DNA from 2 places in the Rhodococcus sp. UNC363MFTsu5.1 genome. Region 1 is predicted to be linked to the other one. Evidence: riboswitches for the same ligand, from Rfam matches in the RefSeq annotation. Region 1 holds a riboswitch; the other holds the start of a gene.
The links. A riboswitch is a leader RNA that binds a small molecule or an ion and turns the genes downstream of it on or off. The one in region 1 is predicted to bind cyclic di-AMP.
Positions count from the first base shown of each region.

Region 1 (4,207 bases):
GCCGGGTCCTCGCAGCGGACGAACGAGGACGCCACCCCCGCCCGCAGCTGGCCGTGCCTGCGCGCGACGTCGTCGATGAGGTACGTCAGGGCCTGCGGCACCGGCGTCTTCGAGCGCTTCTCGAACAGCGCGTGCAGCTCCGAGGCGCTCTTGCCGGCGTCGAGCGCCCGTCGCACGCTGTCCTCGCGGATCCGGTACATGGTGGCCGCGCCGGCCGATTCGATGTCCGCGACCAGGGTGATCTGCTCCTGCAGCTCCGGGATGAGCGGGCCGGGGGCCATCACCGTCAGGTCCGCCTGCACCAGGACGTAGTCGATGGGGGCCGGCAGGCTCGCCGTCATCTCTGCGACCACCGCCTCCGCGGTGGCCCCGTGCAGCAGCCCACGTCCCGGCGATGCGAGCGCGCCGCGGCCGATCAGGCCGACCGCGGCCGCCTCGGCGACGGTGTGCTCGACGGCGCCCGCACCGAACCGGCCGGACCAGCGCGGGCGCCGCCACGCGACCAGCGCGGCGAGCTCGGACGTGGTCGCGCCCTGCCCAGGGGCGAGCTCACCGAGCAGCTCGAGCACGAACTTGCGGTCGCGGGGTGCGCCGGAGGCGCGCACCTCCTCGGACAGCGCGGCGATCGCCTTGTCGTTGGGATCGCGCAGCCCGATCACCCATGGCCTGCGTGGCATCTCCAGCCAGCCGTGGGCGAGGGTGTACCACCGCTGTGCGGTGCCGGTGTTGAGCCAGGCATCCGCGGCGACCGTCGGTGCCCAGTAGTCGTCGCCGGTGTCGGTGGCGGGAACCGGGTCGGGGGCGCCGCTCGCGATCAGGCCTGCCGCGGCCAGCAGCTCAACGATCAGGCTCACCCGGTTCTCGTCGACGCCTGCCGCCTTCGCCAGTCGCCTGGTCTCGCGGACCCCGAGACCGCCCGCCTTCAGGGTCGGCGCAGGCTGATCGCCGAGGGCCGCGATCAGGTCCTCGCAGTGCCGGATCAGTTCGAGCGCCTCACCCGCCGCGACCGCGTTCACGTCCGCGATCTTCTGCTTGTTGGTGCGGATCGGCGGCGGGGTGAGGGCCATCGGGTCGGTGATCGTCTCGCCGCGCAGCGCCTGGCCGACCTGGTGGGGCAGCTCGACGGTCTGCTCGTCCACCCAGGACAGCAGGCCAAGCGACAGCAGACGCTGCACGGGCCGGTCCGGCGGGGTGCCGGGCGCCGCGTCGCGGGTGCGGCCGATCGGCGAGCTGGTGGCCAGGGTTTCGAGCAGCCTGCGCTCGGCATCGGTCACGGTCGCAAGGCCCGCGATGACCTGCGCTGCGGTCATCGGCTCCTGCGGCCGGTCGACCCGCCAGGTGACGGCGTCGTTCGCGGTCGCGACGACCCGCAGCACCTGCGCGCCCCAGACCAGTGCCCGGGCGCGCAGCGACTTCAGGGCCCGGTCGACGGCCTTGACCGGCGCCCGTCCGGCGAGCGCCTCCGCGAGGACCTCGCGCCTGACCCCGACCTCCGCGCCGCGTTCGAGCGAGAGCACCCCGATCACGGTGAGCTCGAGGACGTTCAGGTCGTCGGCCACCCGGAGCACCGATGCGCGTTGTTCGGCACGCGCGGCAAGGACCGCCAGGTTCGCGGGTGGCGGCACCGCGAGATCCGGGCGCAGCCTGAGCAGCTCGGCCAGCTCCGCATCGGTCCTCGCGGTCAGCCAGGCGAGCAGGCTGTCGGGCACGGCGGCGCCGTGAGGTGATTCGGCGGCGGGGGCAGCACCTTCGGTATCGGTCATCAACTATCAGATTAGAGACCTGGGGTGTACCACGGCGCGAGCTCCTGCCAAAATGGGACTGTGGCTAACAATTCGAGCAAGCGATACGTAGATCCAGGCTGGCCGGCACCGGAACTCCAGGATGGCGATCATGCCGTCACGGAGCTCTCGTCGAGCCGCTCCGGTGGGCTGTCCCCGTTCGGGGAGGACACCGAGTTCCCCCTCCCCGTTTCCGAACTGCCCTACACCCACCCGCACACGGTCATCAATCGCTGACCTCGGATATCGAACGTGAAAGGCCCCGCACCTCGTAGGTGCGGGGCCTTTCACGTGAAGGGGGAGTCTCAGCGGGGCAGGAGACCCGAGTTGGCCTTCAGGAAGTCGATGACCTGGGGGTTCAGCTTGGCCTGCTCGTAGAGGGCCTCGATCTGCGGGTCGATCGCGATGCCCTTGGCCTGGACCGCATCGAGTGCGCTGTCGAGGCTGTCGAGCACGTCGGCTGCGCCATCGGTGGTCGGGAGGCTGGTCACGGCGGGCAGCTCGGGTGCGGGAGCCACCTCGGCGGCGGGGGCGGAGCGCGGGGTCGAGCCGCTGGTCAGTCCGAGGCTCGAGGAGCAGGACGGCCATGCGCCCCAACCCTGCGAGGCGAGGACCTTCTCGGCGACCGCGATCTGCTGCTCACGGGTGGCCTGGTTGGCGGTCGCGGCGTACTGGCCACCACCGTGCGCGTTCCAGGTGCTGGGGGAGAACTGCAGTCCACCCTGGTAGCCGTTGCCGGTGTTGATTCCCCAGTTGCCGCCGGCTTCACACTGCGCGAGGCGGTCCCAGTCGGAATCGGGGGCTGCGTTGGCCGGGGCCGCGAAGGCCGCGCCGGCTGCGCCCAACACTGCGCCGGTCACGACGACCTTGGCTGCGTTGCGGCGGGTGTTCGTGGGCTTGCGATGGCGTCCAGTGCTCATGCGGGTTTTCCTCTCCTCACGCGCCTGCGAGGTCAGCTGTCGGGTTCGGGCTGAGAGGTCGCCCGGCCTCGCCGCTCCTGGATGGTGCGGGTCTGGCTTCACCCCAAGAGGAATGCACTTGCGCGCTTTCCTCGGTGTCCACCGGGGACGTGGGTCCCCCGTCCTCGTCCCTGGGTAACTCGTAGGAATCCGGTTCCGCGGGACGAGGTTTGGCGCGGCGGATCGGATCTGGCCGAACTTCTCCGGCCGCAGATGACCGTACGTGGCCGAGGCCGTGTAGTCATCTGTTACCTAAATTTCGATTCTTTCGGCGTTTCGCCCGAAAATCCGAACATATTCGCAGCTCAGATTGGGTCGCCTCGGTCCGAGACCGTCCTGTTACGTTACCGTGATGTGAGGTAGATCACAGTTTCGATCGGGGCTGACCTCGGGCTCCGCGCGGCGTCGCCGCGGGCCCGGGCGCAGCGCGACCAACGTGGCGACGGCGATGACGATGAACATCAGGGGGTACACCGCCGCGAAGAACGGAGCTAGGGCGTCGGAGGTGGGGACCATGAACAGGCCGATCGCCTGCACGCCGTCCGGGAACTCATGGGTCCAGCAGAGCAGCGGCAGCGCGAGTGCCGCGGGCAGGAGCCAGGCGGTCGCGCGTCCGGCGCCGAGCGCGCGGTGCATCGCCAGGACGAGCAGCGGTACGAACCACACCCAGTGATGGCCCCAGGAGAACGGTGAGACCGCCGCGGAGGTCAACCCGCAGAGGGTGGTGGCCAGCAGTGCCTGTCCGCGCTTGTGGGCCAGCCAGGAGGCGCCGAGCCCGAGCGCGGTCAGCGCGGCCGCGCAGAGCGCCCACAGCAGCAGTGGCGGGTCCGCGACGTCCAGCCAGCGGGCCAGCACCCCGGCGGCGGACTGGTTGGCGGGCCACGCGGTCTCGCCGATTCGCGTCGAGTGCAGGATCACCGCGGTCCAGTAGGACCACGAGTCCGAGAAGATCACCACGAACCCGACCACGACGGTCGCGAGGAAACCGGCGATCGCGGTCGCCGCCGCGCGCCATTGCCGGGTGACGAGCAGTTCGACGATGAACAAGCCGGGAGTCAGCTTGATACCGGTCGCGATCCCGACGCCGATGCCGCGCAGCCTGCTGCCCTCGGGGCGTCCGAGATCCCACACGATCAGCAGCATCAGCAGGAGGTTGATCTGGCCCAGCCAGATCGTGGTGCGGACCGGCTCGAGCCAGGTGAAGACGACCGTCATCAGCCCGGTCGCCACGTAGAGCCGCCGGTCCTGCCGGTACCCGAGCTGTCGCCAGCACAGCAGGACGACGAGGTAGAGGATCCCGAAGTTCGCGAGATATCCGAGGATGGTGGTGAGCTCGGCTGACACGGCGTTGAGCGGGGCGAACAGGATTGCGGAGAACGGCGGATAGGTGAACCACATGCCGCCGTGCAGCGCGTGGTCGTAGAGCCCGACGGGGCGCAGTACGGTGGCGCCGCCGCTGCGGTAGAC
Region 1 covers NZ_JMLO01000006.1:208,172-212,378, reverse strand. The annotation lists gene BR31_RS0110810 (helicase-associated domain-containing protein) at 1-1,763, opposite strand, end outside; gene BR31_RS32160 (hypothetical protein) at 1,824-2,018, shown strand; gene BR31_RS0110805 (transglycosylase family protein) at 2,087-2,701, opposite strand; cyclic di-AMP (ydaO/yuaA leader) riboswitch at 2,707-2,911, opposite strand; gene BR31_RS28225 (glycosyltransferase 87 family protein) at 3,080-4,207, opposite strand, start outside.

Region 2 (4,207 bases), on a different contig from region 1:
TGAAGTCCGCGTCGACGGGCAGCCGCGTCGGTGGCCCGTGCGCAACGACCGCCGCCGCCAGAATCGGCGCGGCCCGACCGACGGGGACATCGGCGTCACGGTGACCGGCGTAGTCGGCGAAGCCCTCCAGCATCCACATCGGCGATCCGTCGGTGGTCGCGACGCGGGCGGCCACGTGGGTGAGCTCGTGTCGCAGCACCGAGTGCCGGGTTTCATCGTTGAGCCGCTCCGACGCGGCCGGGCTGAACACGACGCGCTGGCCCGTCGCGGAGTCGGCCCCTGGTTCGACGACGTCCGAGACCGCGACCGCGGCGATATCGGACCCGCTGTGGTCTGCTCCGACCTGTTCCATGAACTCGTCCTGGGAGGAGCTGACCACCACGAGGGCCCGCTGCGACCAGTCCTGGCCCCACAGCTCGGTCACCGAGGACACCGCATCCGCGAGATCCGCCGCGATCGCGTCGATCAGTTCCTCCTGATCGGAGTGACCGAGCACCACCGACGAATGCGAGCCGGTGTCCACCTCGCGCACCACCACCGGACCGAAATCCCAAGGGCCTCGCCAGGTGTGGCGCCCGTACTCGGGCAGCGACCGGTCGGACACCAGGGTCCAGTTCTCCCCTCGCCTGGCCACGATCAGCGCGACCGGCTTGCGCGTGGAACCGGTGTCCGCGCCCTCGATGGCGTAGCGCAGGTACGCAGGCACCGCCCACACGTCGGTGGCGTCGAGCTGCTCGGCCAGGTCCGTCGGGACCGGGGTCTCGGGGTCGGTTCCGATCTCGTAGCCCCAGTCCGCCAACGGTACGTCGGCGAGATGCTCACTGCGGCGGATCTCGGAGGCGAGGAACTCGGGCGCGGCGGCGCGGTCGAACAACGCGGCCAGCGCGGCGGTGTCACCGTCCCTGACCGCGCTCGCCCATCGGTTCAGGAGGTCCTGGACGCCCGCGCGGCGCGCCTGTTCGTACGGGTTGACGCTGGCGGCACCGCCGGAGCCACGCAGCTCCGGTTCCGCCGGCTGCGACCGGGCCGTCAACACGCCGACCGCGACGACGGCGAGCACCAACCCCCCGAGCGCAGCCGCCTCCCATTTCCGGATCCGACGCCGTGGCTGCCGCGGCGGGACGTCCGGTACGGCGTTCAGTACCGTCTGGCGCCGTAGAACGGGTACGCGTCCATCGGCGCGACCTTGACCGGAACACCGAAGGTGGACGCGTGCAGGATGTTGCCGTTGCCTGCGTACATGCCCACGTGCGAGATGTCGGGGTAGAACAGCACCAGGTCGCCCGGCTGCAGCTCCGAGCGCGAGACCGGCACGCCGCCGGCGGCCTGGGCCTGGCTCGAGCGGGGCAGGGTCTTGCCGATCTGCTTGTACGCCCACACCATCAGGCCCGAGCAGTCGTACCCGTCCGGACCGGTGGCACCCCAGACGTACGGCTTACCGACCTGGGTCATGCCTGCCTGCAGCGCGCCGGAGTTCGACCCGGGAGTGAGCCCCTTGAGGATGGTCTGCGGATCGAATCCCGGAGGGAAGGGGGTGCCCGCGAGCGCGGACTTCTCCGAACTGCTCAACGCGCCGAACGCCTGGGTGACCTGCGCGATCTGCGCCTGCAGGTCGCTCTGCTTGTTCTGCAGGTCGTCGCTGATCGACCTGGCCTGCTCGGTGGCGGTGCGCGCGGCATCGGCGGACTGACGCGAGGCCTCGGCCGCGGTCGCGGCCTCATCGGTGGCCTGCTTGAAGTGACCAACCTGGGCCGCGGTGTCCGCGGAGAGCACGCTGAGCGTGGACATCTGGTCGAGGAGTTGCTGCGGGGAATCGGAGATCATCACCGCGAACAGTCGATTGACGCGGGCGCCCTGGTAGCTGGCCGTCGTCAGTTTGTCGACCGCGGGCTGGAACTGGGCGATCCTGGCCTTCGCCTCGGTCAACAGGTGCTCGTCGGCGGCGTGCCTGGCCTCGGCGTCGCGCTGGACGGCGGTCTTGGACTCGAGGTCGATCTGGGCGTTGTGCAACGCCTCGTTGGTCTGCTCGGACGTGCGGGAGAGTTCGGAGAGCTTCTCGAGCGCGGCTGTCGGATTCTCCAGCGCGGGATCCGCGGTTGCGGTACCCGCGGGGACCGCGACAGCCGCGAGGGACAGCAGGCCCGTCGCCAGCACTGCGCTGGTGGATCGCTTCAGTCTCTGTGACGCCACGAAAGCTGGTACTCCGTTCTTCCACTGCCCGTCGACCGGATTGGCTGACGGGTCGGGCTGGGAAGATCAGCCCTGCCCAACGAACCGAGGTCCGAGCGGGAGATTCACCCCGGCGAACTGCGTCCCCGGTACCGGATCGGCGCCTGCGGCGCCCGATCCGGTGTGGTGGTGACCACCGATGCCACGCCGGGTGACGCGGCAAGATTTCGGAAGGTCTCAGACAGGTTACGGAATGGCATACGGCGATGTCCACCCGAACTGTGGGGGCAATTTCCGCTCACGCCGAGCACCGCGCGACGGGCGCGGGACCACCGACAAAAACGTGGTGGGCCCGAACGGTCACAGACGGTTCGGGCCCACCACGGGGGTTCGTGCGCGACGCTCAGTAGCGGCGGGCGCCGTCCATCGGCATGGACGACAGGGGCGCGCGCTTGACCGGGGTACCGGAGGTCGCGGCGTGGATGACCTCGCCGTTGCCCGCGTAGATGCCCGAGTGCGAGCCACCGTAGAAGGAGACCACGTCGCCCGGCTTGAGGGCGGAGGTGGAGACCGGCGTGCCCGCCGAGGCCTGGTCGTAGCTGGTGCGCGGCAGGTTGATGCCGGCCTGCTTGAAGGCCCACTGCACGAGACCCGAGCAGTCGAAGGCATCCGGGCCGGAGGCGCCGTACACGTAGGGCGAACCGATCTTGCTCGCGGCGGCCTGGACGGCCTTGTCACCTGCGGAGACCAGGGGCGCGGGGGCAGGAGCGCCGGGGGCACCGGGCAGCACAGGGAGGCCGGGGACCTGGATGGTCTGGGCAGGCACACCCGGAATGTCGAAGGTTCCGATGCCAGAGATCGTGACGGGCTCGGCAAGCGCCGGACCGGCAGAGACTGCGATGGCACCGAAGGTCAGCGCGCTGGCGACCGCGATGCGGCGCACGGAACGCTGGGTAGTGGATGAAGCCACGAGAAGGGTTACTCCGTTTCTTCCGTTCATCCGCCGACCGAGTTAGCTGACGGGTTCGGGCTGGGAAGATCAGCCCTACCCGGCGGCACGCATATCGCGCTCCGACGGGATTCACCCCAGAGAAACTTGGGTTCCCGGCACGATCGCTCTCTCGAGTGATCGATTAGGCGGTACCTGGCGATGCCGCACCGGATGGTGTGGCAAGACTCCGCTAGGTCTCAGGAAGATTACGAAAGCGTCCAGCCCCTGTCGACCCAACACGCCCGACCAGTGGGCCGATTCGGACATATCGCCCAGAAATGCGCGCTACGCCACTCCCGGGTCACGGACAGATAACGACCGACCGGTCTGCGTGGCATCCACGGCCCGCACCAACCGGAGCCTCGGCACCAGCCCGACATCGGCGAGCACGTCCAGAGCAACCCGTTCGTCCTGCTCAATACTGATCCGGGCCGACCCGGCGGAGTCCACCGCCCGCACCCCCGGCCGGACACCGGGCGGCCCGAGCAGCACCGTCACCACACAGTCACCGCACGCGGTATTACGAACCTCGCAGTCGTTGCAATCGACAATCACTGTGATCCTCGTCTCTACCGGTGGCCTCGCGGCGTTTCGGAGGCCTCTGCGACGGAAACTAGCGGCCAGGTCCGACACCGACGACGCGACGACCGCGGCAGGTGGGCCCTGTCGGTGGCCACCCCTAGCCTCAGCCGGGTGAGCCCGCAGAGTCCGCCAAACGTCCAGCTGAGCTTCGACGAGCTCGACACCCCGCTGCGGGACACCACCTTCGTCGTCGTGGACCTCGAGACCACCGGCAGCGCGCCAGGCGAGGACGCGATCACCGAGATCGGCGCGGTCAAGATCCGTGGCGGCGAGGTCATCGGCGAGCTGTCCACCCTCGTCGATCCCGGCCGCTCGATGCCCCCGTACATCGTCGAGCTGACCGGGATCACCACCGCCATGCTGATCGGGGCACCGCGAATCGAGCGGGTGCTCCCGAGTTTCCTGGAGTTCGCGCGGGGCGCCGTCCTCGTCGCCCACAACGCGCCCTTCGACATCGGCTTCCTC
Region 2 covers NZ_JMLO01000024.1:7,214-11,420, reverse strand. The annotation lists gene BR31_RS0118205 (hypothetical protein) at 1-1,060, opposite strand, end outside; gene BR31_RS0118200 (C40 family peptidase) at 1,138-2,190, opposite strand; cyclic di-AMP (ydaO/yuaA leader) riboswitch at 2,204-2,342, opposite strand; gene BR31_RS0118195 (NlpC/P60 family protein) at 2,573-3,139, opposite strand; cyclic di-AMP (ydaO/yuaA leader) riboswitch at 3,155-3,319, opposite strand; gene BR31_RS29165 (hypothetical protein) at 3,446-3,658, opposite strand; gene BR31_RS0118185 (DEDD exonuclease domain-containing protein) at 3,854-4,207, shown strand, end outside.
Region 2: linked by a shared signal. The riboswitch ahead of BR31_RS0118200 (C40 family peptidase) and the one ahead of BR31_RS0110805 (transglycosylase family protein) in region 1 are both predicted to bind cyclic di-AMP.